DNA from 3 places in the Clavibacter sp. GW821-FHT01D01 genome. Region 2 is predicted to be linked to each of the others. Evidence: predicted binding sites of a transcription regulator. Region 2 holds the regulator's gene; each other region holds the start of a gene.

Region 1 (3,268 bases), on a different contig from region 2:
TCGTCGTCGGTCTTCTCGATCTCGTAGGCCATGTGCGGGTCCTTTCTCGCGGGTCGATCCTATGGGCGGCGTCCCAGCGCGCCTCCGGGGTCAACCGTCCGCGGACCCCGTGGATTCCTTCATGCGGGGAACGCACGGCCGGGTCCACGGCGGGCAGAGGCGGGTGGCGGATGCTGCCTGGCGGCCCGCGGACACCCCGTGGAGCTGCGCGGGACGCCCAGGGGCGCGGACCTAGTATGTGGGGGATGTCGGGGAAGGAGCACGCCGTGGACCAGCGTGAGGACCGCCCCGCGAGCGCCCCCGCGGCCGACCGTCGCACCGCCCCGGAGCTCGACGAGCGGGGTCGTGCGGTGCTCGACTTCGAGCGCGACTGGACGCGTCATGCCGGTGCGAAGGAGGAGGCGATCCGCCAGGCCTTCGGCCTCTCGGCCACGCGCTACTACCAGCTGCTCGGGTCCCTGCTGGAGACCCGCCAGGCGCTCGCCTACGACCCCCTGCTCGTCGGGCGCCTCCTGCGCCTCCGAGAGTCCCGCGCCGCCGCGCGCGCGGCACGCGCCCTGCCCACCGGTCTCCCGAACCGCCCGTCCGCGCGCTGACCCCGCGCCCCACCGAGGAGACACGAGACCGCCATGCCCTCCCACGCTCCCGACCGCTTCGACGAGGTCCCCGGCGACCTGAGCCGCGTCGGCGCGCACCGCGCACCGCGCCCCCGCCGCCATCGCCTGCGGGCCTTCGGCTGGGCCGCCCTGGCGACGGGCCTGCTCGTGGGCGCCGGCGTCGTGGGCCTCTTCGTCATCGACGACCGCGTGTCCTTCACCGACATCATCCCGAGCGGGGGCTCCTCCGAGGAGGCGACGCCCACCGAGGCGCCCACCGCCGCGGCCACCGCCGTCCCCGGCATGGTCGTGACCGTGCTCAACGGGACGCGGACATCGGGCCTCTCCGCCCGCGCCGCGACGGCGCTCGAGGCGGCCGGCTGGGCCATCGGATCGCGGGTCAACGCGAGCACCAGCGACATCACGACGACGACGGTCTACTACTACGACGCCGCCGACGAGGGCGCCGCCCGGGGGCTCGTCGCCGAGCTGGGCGTGGGCGACGTCCAGCAGTCCGACCAGTTCCGGCCGCCGGAGGGCACCGCCGCCGCGCAGGCCGCCCGGCTCACCGCCGTGCTCGGCTCGGACTACGCGGCCCTCGGCTGACCCGGGCCCGGCCCCGCCCACCTCGCGCCGCAGGACGCGCTTCTCGGCGGACTCCTCCGCACCCGTGGAGGAACCCGACGGGCGTCGTCGGTCCGTGGCTATCGTGCTGCCTGGTCGCACGCCCGTCGCGTACCAGGTGCTGCGCGCCGTCCGTCCCGAGGGCGTGGCGCGGGGTCGATGCAGGGCCCCGCGGCCGACCCGGGGGTGGCGGCACCGCGCCCCCGACACCGCGCAGTCGCACATGGAGAAGCACATGGCCAACGGCACCGTGAAGTGGTTCAACGGGGAGAAGGGGTTCGGGTTCATCACCGTGGACGCCGTCGAGGGCGGCCCTGCCGCGCAGGACGTCTTCGTCCACTACTCGGCGATCGAGATGTCGGGCTACAAGGTCCTGGAGGAGGGGCAGCGCGTCGCCTTCGAGATCGGGCAGGGGTCCAAGGGCCTGCAGGCCGAGAACGTCACGACCGCCTAGCGGCATCCCCGCCACGACGACGCCGCCGCCCGACCGGGCGGCGGCGTCGCGCCGTTCCCGGGGACCGCCTCCGCCTGTGGGCGGCTCGCTTGCACTCCCGTAGGGCGAGTGCCAGAATCGTCCCTGGCACTCCCTCACGGGGAGTGCTAGACGACTGCCTTTTTCCTGACGTCCGGGAGGGACGAGAGATACACATGGCTAAGATCATCGCTTTTGACGAAGAAGCCCGCCGCGGCCTCGAGCGCGGCCTGAACATCCTGGCCGACGCGGTCCGCGTGACCCTCGGCCCGCGTGGCCGCAACGTCGTCCTGGAGAAGAAGTGGGGCGCCCCCACCATCACGAACGACGGCGTCTCCATCGCCAAGGAGATCGAGCTCGACGACCCGTTCGAGAAGATTGGCGCGGAGCTCGTCAAGGAGGTCGCCAAGAAGACCGACGACGTCGCCGGCGACGGCACGACCACCGCGACCGTCCTCGCGCAGGCCCTGGTCCGCGAGGGCCTCCGCAACGTCGCCGCGGGCGCCGACCCCATCAGCCTCAAGCGCGGCATCGAGAAGGCCGTCGCGGCCGTCACGGAGGAGCTCAAGGCCGCCGCGAAGGAGATCGAGACCAAGGAGGAGATCGCCGCCACCGCGTCCATCTCCGCCGGCGACTCCACGATCGGCGCGATCATCGCCGAGGCGATCGACAAGGTCGGCAAGGAGGGCGTCGTCACCGTCGAGGAGTCCAACACCTTCGGCACCGAGCTCGAGCTCACCGAGGGCATGCGCTTCGACAAGGGCTACCTGTCGCAGTACTTCGTGACCGACCCCGAGCGCCAGGAGGCCGTGTTCGAGGACGCGTACATCCTGATCGTCAACTCGAAGATCTCGAACATCAAGGACCTGCTGCCGATCGTCGACAAGGTCATCCAGTCGGGCAAGCAGCTCCTCATCATCGCCGAGGACGTCGACGGCGAGGCCCTGGCCACGCTCGTCGTGAACAAGATCCGCGGCATCTTCAAGTCGGTCGCCGTCAAGGCCCCCGGCTTCGGCGACCGCCGCAAGGCGCAGCTGCAGGACATCGCCATCCTCTCGGGTGGCCAGGTCATCGCCGAGGAGGTCGGCCTCAAGCTCGAGAACGTCACCCTCGACCTGCTCGGCACGGCCCGCAAGGTCGTCATCACCAAGGACGAGACCACGATCGTCGACGGCGGCGGCGACGCCACCGAGATCGCGGCCCGCGTGCAGCAGATCCGCAACGAGATCTCGAACACCGACAGCGACTACGACCGCGAGAAGCTCCAGGAGCGCCTCGCGAAGCTCGCGGGCGGCGTGGCGGTCATCAAGGCCGGCGCGGCGACCGAGGTCGAGCTCAAGGAGCGCAAGCACCGCATCGAGGACGCCGTCCGCAACGCGAAGGCCGCCGTCGAGGAGGGCATCGTCGCCGGTGGTGGCGTCGCGCTCATCCAGGCCGGCAAGCTCGCGTTCGAGAAGCTCCAGCTCGAGGGCGACGAGGCGACGGGCGCGAACATCGTCCGCGTCGCGGTCGACGCTCCGCTCAAGCAGATCGCCCTCAACGCGGGCCTCGAGCCCGGCGTCGTGGCCGAGCGCGT
Region 2 (3,268 bases):
GATGCTCGGCGAGGCCGGGTACGAGTGGTACGAGGTCAGCAACTGGGCCCGCGATGGCCGCCGCAGCCGGCACAACCTGGCCTACTGGCAGGGGCACGACTGGTGGGGCGTCGGCCCGGGCGCGCACAGCCACGTCGGCGGCGTGCGCTGGTGGAACGTGAAGCACCCGGCCGCGTACGCGGACCGCGTGCTCGCGGGCGCCTCGCCGGGCGCCGGCCGCGAGTCGCTCGACGACGCGACGCGCGAGGTGGAGCGCGTCCTCCTCGGCGCCCGCATCCGGGACGGGCTCGCGATCCCCACGCTCACCGCCGAGGGCCGTCGTCAGGTCGCGGGACTCATCGCCGACGGGCTCGTGGACCCCCGTGCCGCGCTCGCGGGCACGCTGGTCCTGACCCTGCCGGGGCGCCTGCTGGCCGACGCCGTCGTGCGGCGGCTCCTCGAGGACTGAGCGGGCGGCGCGCCGGTCCCACGGCCGGTCCGCCGTCCGTCGGCTCGGCTCAGAGGACGACCGCGCCGACCTCGTCGCCGGACTCGCGCTCCAGGTCGCTCCGCTCCACGCAGAACTCGTTGCCCTCGGGGTCGGCGAGCACCACCCAGCCGCTGCCGTCGGCGTTCCGGCGGTCGGCGACGAGCGCGGCGCCGAGCGCGATCACGCGCTCGACCTCCTCGTCGCGCGTCCGGTCGTCGGGCGCGAGGTCCAGGTGCACGCGGTTCTTGGCGGTCTTCGGCGCGTCGGAGCGCTGCAGGATGATGCCGAGGCCCGAGACGGCGTCGCCGAGCCAGGCCGCGTCCTCGCCGGGTCGGTTGGGCTCGTCGGGGTCCTCCGCGAAGCCGGTCACGCCGGCCCAGAACAGGGAGAGCGCGTGCGGGTCGCGGCAGTCGATGGCGACGTGCCGGATCCTCGCGCTCATCGGCGACCGCCTACTTGATCCACCGGATGTTGAGCGGGTAGCGGTACGGACGGCCGCTCTGGACGCGGACGCCGCCGATGATCGCGAAGACGATGTTGACGACGACCACCGCGAAGATCACGAGGCCCAGCAGCACGCTGATGAGGATGCCGAGGATCGGGATGACCACGAAGATCGCCTGGAGGACGTTGAGGATGACGAGCGCGCCGACCACGTTGATGGTCCAGTTGGTCGCCTCCTTGCCCTCCTGGTCGGTGAAGCGGCCGCGCTCGCGGAACACGAGCCACACGATGAAGGACGGCACGACGAGGATCGCGAGGAAGTGCGTGAGCGACGCCCACAGCCGGTCCTCGCTCGGGGTGAGCGGGGCGGGAGCGCCGTAGGGGTGCGGGTCGGGTGCGGTCATCGCCGGGTGCCTCTCGGTGCGCGCGTCCGCCGGACGGCCGGCGGATCGCGGTGGATCGTGGATGGGCCGGGCAGGACCTGGCCTCCTCACGGTACCGCCGTCGACGCGCGACCGGCAATGCCGGGCACGCGGATCCAGGCGGTACGATTGGCAGTCAGAACCGACGAGTGCCAGGAGGGAGCCGCCATGGTCTCGGAACGCGGGCTCGACGTCCTCCGGGTGATCGTGCAGGACTACGTGTCCTCGCGCGAGCCCGTGGGCTCCAAGTCCATCGTGGAGCGCCATGCCTTCGGCGTCTCGGCCGCCACCATCCGCAACGACATGGCACTCCTCGAGGAGGAGGAGCTGATCGCGGCGCCGCACACGTCGTCGGGCCGTGTCCCCACCGACAAGGGCTACCGCCTCTTCGTCGACCAGCTCGCGGACGTGCGTCCGCTCACGCCGGCGCAGCGGCAGGCGATCCACGTCTTCCTCGGCCAGTCCGTCGACCTCGACGACGTGCTCGCGCGCACCGTGCGCCTCCTCGCGCAGCTCACCAACCAGGTCGCGCTCGTGCAGTACCCGTCGCTCGCCACCAGCCACGTCAAGCACGTCGAGCTCGTGGCGCTCTCCGCGACCCGCGTGCTCACGGTGCTCATCACGGACACCGGCCGCGTCGAGCAGCGCGTCGTCGAGCTCGCGGGCGACCCGGACGACGCCTTCCTCGCGGTGATGCGCACGCGCATCAACCAGGCCGTGGGCGGCCTCGGGCTCGCGGAGGCGGCGACGCGGCTGGAGACGCTCTCCGACGAGGTGGAGCCCGACCAGCGCGCGGCCGCGTCGGTCCTCGCCGGCACCCTCGTGGAGCAGGTGCTCGCCAACCGGCAGGAGCGGCTGCTGCTCGCCGGGTCCGCGAACCTGGCCCGCACCGAGCGGGACTTCCCCGGCAGCATCTCGCCCGTCCTCGAGGCCATCGAGGAGCAGGTGGTGCTGCTGCGCCTGCTCGGCGAGATGGAGGCCGACCAGCACGGCGTCTCCGTGAGCATCGGCCGCGAGAACGCGCCGTTCGGCCTCGGCGAGACCAGCGTGCTCACCAGCGGCTACAGCTCCTCCGGCGGCGTTCTCGCGCGCCTCGGCGTGCTGGGGCCGACCCGCATGGACTACTCCACCAACATGGCGTCGGTGCGCGCGGTCGCGCGCTACCTCTCGCGCCTGCTCGAGGAGCGGTGACGTCCGCACGCCGGCGCACCGCCCCTGTTCCCCACGACCATCACCACCGAAGGGCCCCACGTGGCTGACCACTACGAAGTACTCGGCGTGAGCCGCGAGGCGACGCCAGAGGAGATCAAGAAGGCGTACCGCAAGCAGGCGCGCCAGCTCCACCCGGACGTCAACGACGCCCCCGACGCGGCCGAGCGCTTCAAGCTCGTCACGCACGCCTACGACGTGCTGTCGGATCCGCAGCAGCGCCAGCAGTACGACCTCGGCCCGCAGGCCGGCTTCGGCGGCGGCGGCCAGGGCTTCGGCGGCTTCGGGGACATCTTCGAGACCTTCTTCGGCGGCCAGCAGGGCGGCGGCGGACGGGGTCCGCGCTCCCGGCAGGAGCGGGGCCAGGACGCGCTGCTGCGCGTGGAGGTCGAGCTCGACGAGGTCATCTTCGGCGTGCACCGCGACCTCGAGGTCGACACGGCCGTGGTCTGCGACACCTGCCAGGGCTCGTGCGCGCAGCCCGGCACGAGCGCCGTCACGTGCGACATCTGCCGCGGGTCGGGCAGCATCCAGCGCCAGGTGCGGTCCCTCCTCGGCAACGTCATGACGTCGAGCCCCTGCGGCACCTGCCGGGGCTACGGCACCGTCATCTCGCACCCGTGCCCCACCTGCCAGGGACAGGGCCGCGTCCGCGCGCGCCGCACCGTGCCGGTGGACATCCCGGCCGGCGTCGACACCGGCCTCCGCCTGCAGATGCCGGGCT
Region 3 (3,268 bases), on a different contig from region 2:
TGCGCCCAAGAAGGGCCTCGCCATCACCTCGATGGTGCTCGGCATCGTCTCCGTGGTGCTGTCGCTCCCGCTGTGGTTCCTCACGTTCTTCGTGGGCATCGCGGCGATCATCACGGGCCTCCTCGCGCGCAAGCGCAACCCCGGCACCAAGGGCTTCTGGCTCACCGGCCTCATCCTCGGCATCGTGGGCGTCCTCGTCAGCATCGTCGTGGTGCTGGTCGTCGTCGTGTTCGTGAACACGGCGATCCAGACCGGCGAGATCAACGGCACCCCGCTGCCGACGGCGCCGTAGCCCGTCCGGCACGCACGCACCATCCGCACCACCACGACGCGGTCGTCCCCTCGGGGCGGCCGCGTCGTCGCGTCCGGGCGGGGAGCCGGCCTCAGCCCGCGACGGCCCCGTGCCGGTCCGCGAGGATCGCCACCCGCCGGCCGCCCACGCGCGTCGCGATGAGCGTCGCCGACGCGTCCCCCTTCAGCTGCAGCCGCGTGCGCAGCCGGGCCGGATCGACGTCGACGCCGCGCTTCTTGATCTCCAGCGTCCCGATGCCGCGTGCCCGCAGCTCCCGCCGCAGCCGCTGCTCGTCGAGCGGCAGCACCTCGCGCACGCGGAACCCGCGCGCGAACGGGGTCGCCTGCTCCCGGTCGGCCGTGATCCACGCGATGCCCTCGCCGACCATGCGGCCGTCGAGCGAGCGCGCGAGGTCGCCGATGAGCCGGGCGCGGATGACGGCGCCGTCCGGCTCGTACAGGTGCTCGCCCAGCTCGCCGAGCTCCGCGTCCGGGCTGTCGGCCGCGGACACGAGCTCCGACGACGACGCCCCGCTGATCACGAGCGCCGCCCGCCGCACGCCGTCGCGGCGCGTGGGCCCGAACCACAGCCCCATCTCCACGGCCTGCCCGTCGACGGAGACCCACTGCGCCTCCGCCTCGTCGGGGATGAGGTCGCGGTCGAGGCCGGGCCCGAGCTTGATGCCCGCGGGGCGCCCCGCCGCCAGCTCGAACGCCTGCGTGAGCGTCGGCGAGTATGCCGCGGGGTCCGAGATGCGCCGGGTGGAGGAGTGCCCGTCGGTGCGCCGCGCGGGGTCGAGGTAGACGCCGTCGACGTGGCCGGCGTCGAAGCCCTCGGCCGTGCCCTGCTCGACCTCCGCCTCGGGGAAGGGCGCGAGGTTCCAGCCGGCGACCGCGGCGGTCACCTCGTCGCGCTCGACGGCCGTGACGCGGATCCCGATGGCCGCCATGGCCATCGCGTCCCCGCCGATCCCGCAGCCGAGGTCGGCGACGTGCGCCACGCCCGCCTGCTGGAAGCGCCCGGCGTGCTGCGCGGCGACGGGCAGGCGGGTCGCCTGCTCGAGCCCGGCCTCCGTGAAGAGCATGCGTCCGGCGAACTCGCCGAACTTGGCGCGGGCGCGGGCGCGCAGCCGGGACTGCGTGAGGACGGCGCTCACCAGCGCGGGGGAGTGGCCCTCGCCGCGCAGCGCGGTGACGATCCGGACCGCGTCGTCGCCCGGCCGCGGCTCGGGCAGGCTGTCGAGCAGGCGGAGCCCCTCGAGGGAGAGCACCTCGCGGAGGTCGGTCTGGTCCATCCGCCCACCGTACCGAAGCGGCTCCCCACCGATTGGCACTCGCGTTGCACGAGTGCAAGCCCAGCCCGTAGAATCTCACCTGGCACTCTCCCCCGGGGATTGCCAATCAGTCTTGTCCCTTAGTCACGAAGGAAGAGGTCAACCGTGTCGGTCTCCATCAAGCCGCTCGAGGATCGCATCGTCATCCAGCAGGTCGAAGCCGAGCAGACCACAGCGTCTGGTCTGGTCATCCCCGACACCGCCAAGGAGAAGCCCCAGGAGGGCGAGGTCGTGGCCGTGGGCCCCGGCCGCATCGACGACAACGGCAACCGCGTCCCGCTCGACGTCGCCGTGGGCGACAAGGTCATCTACTCCAAGTACGGCGGAACCGAGGTCAAGTACGACGGCCAGGACCTCCTCGTCCTCTCCGCGCGCGACGTCCTCGCGGTCATCGAGCGCTGACGCTCGTCGTCTAGCGACACCGCACCACCCGGGAGCCCGGCCGACGCGTTCGGCCGGGCTCCCGTGCGTCCGGCGGCCGATCCGGCGGGCCGACGCCGGTCGCGGGGCTAGCCTCGGGAGGTGACGCACCCCGCCCCGGAGACCTCGACCCGCACCGGCCTCCTCGCCGCCGTCGGCGCCTACGGCCTGTGGGGGGTCCTGCCGGTCTTCTTCCTCCTCCTCGTGCCGGCGGGGGCCTTCGAGATCGTCGGCTGGCGCATCCTCTTCTCGCTCGTCGTCTGCGCCCTCGTCATCACGGTCGCGCGCCGCTGGTCGCACGTGGTCGCGATCGTGCGGCGCCCGCGGATCCTCCTGGGCCTCGGGCTCGCGGGGCACCTGATCCTCGTCAACTGGACCGTCTACGTGTACGGCACGCTCTCGGGCCACGTCGTCGAGACCGCGCTCGGCTACTTCATCAACCCGATCGTCACCGTGCTCCTCGGCGTCGTCCTCCTGCGGGAGCGCCTGCGTCCGCTGCAGTGGACGGCCGTCGGGCTGAGCGCCGTCGCGGTCGCCGTCATCGCGATCGGCTACGGGCAGCTCCCGTGGGTCTCCCTGGCGCTCGCCGGGTCCTTCGGCCTGTACGGCCTCGTCAAGAAGCGCGTGAGCGGCCAGGCGGACGCGCTCTCGGGCCTCGCGCTGGAGACCGCCTGGCTCGTGCCGGCCGCCACGACCATGCTCGTGATCACCGGCGCGGGGGCGGGCCTCACGATCGGCACCGTCTCGCTCGGGCACACGCTCCTCCTGGTGAGCACGGGCGTGGTCACCGCGGGTCCGCTCCTCCTGTTCGGCTTCGCGGCGGGTCGCCTGCCGCTGTCCGTGATCGGGCTCACGCAGTACCTCGCGCCCCTGCTGCAGTTCGCGTTCGGCGTCTTCGTGATGCACGAGGCGATGCCGCCGGAGCGCTGGGCGGGCTTCGCGATCGTCTGGGCGGCGCTCGTGCTGCTCACGATCGACATGCTCGGCACGGCGCGTCGCGCCGCATCGCCGTCCGCGCCCATCCGGAGGGATCCGGCGGTGGTCGAGGGCATCTGATTCGGATCCCGTCGCGCATTCCGCGAAAGGTAACGATCGGGTCGCGTTACACGCCGGAAATGCCGATGCATTGTGTCCGTCTCACGCGCGCCCTAGGGTCGCACCAGGCGAGGCGCGCATTCGCGTGCCTCATGCACCACATTCCCGAGCATCACCACACACATCCA

The links. The regulator HrcA, encoded in region 2, represses chaperone genes, less so after heat shock. The targets are predictions, from matches to a motif close to TTNGCACTCGNNNNNNNCGAGTGCNAA.
Region 1: a site for HrcA is predicted at 1,798-1,824, ahead of groL (chaperonin GroEL). Genes of this name have one in related genera too.
Region 3: a site for HrcA is predicted at 1,619-1,645, ahead of groES (co-chaperone GroES). Genes of this name have one in related genera too.

The regions. Positions count from the first base shown of each region.
Region 1 is NZ_JBWKXC010000006.1:71,519-74,786, forward strand. It holds gene msrB (peptide-methionine (R)-S-oxide reductase MsrB) at 1-32, opposite strand, end outside; gene AC07VC_RS09720 (DUF3263 domain-containing protein) at 267-596, shown strand; gene AC07VC_RS09725 (LytR C-terminal domain-containing protein) at 630-1,202, shown strand; gene AC07VC_RS09730 (cold-shock protein) at 1,456-1,674, shown strand; gene groL (chaperonin GroEL) at 1,869-3,268, shown strand, end outside.
Region 2 is NZ_JBWKXC010000005.1:78,253-81,520, forward strand. It holds gene hemW (radical SAM family heme chaperone HemW) at 1-448, shown strand, start outside; gene AC07VC_RS08660 (VOC family protein) at 498-911, opposite strand; gene AC07VC_RS08665 (DUF4870 domain-containing protein) at 922-1,317, opposite strand; gene hrcA (heat-inducible transcriptional repressor HrcA) at 1,504-2,526, shown strand; gene dnaJ (molecular chaperone DnaJ) at 2,587-3,268, shown strand, end outside.
Region 3 is NZ_JBWKXC010000001.1:695,692-698,959, forward strand. It holds gene AC07VC_RS03570 (DUF4190 domain-containing protein) at 1-292, shown strand, start outside; gene AC07VC_RS03575 (class I SAM-dependent methyltransferase) at 384-1,586, opposite strand; gene groES (co-chaperone GroES) at 1,731-2,027, shown strand; gene rarD (EamA family transporter RarD) at 2,148-3,101, shown strand.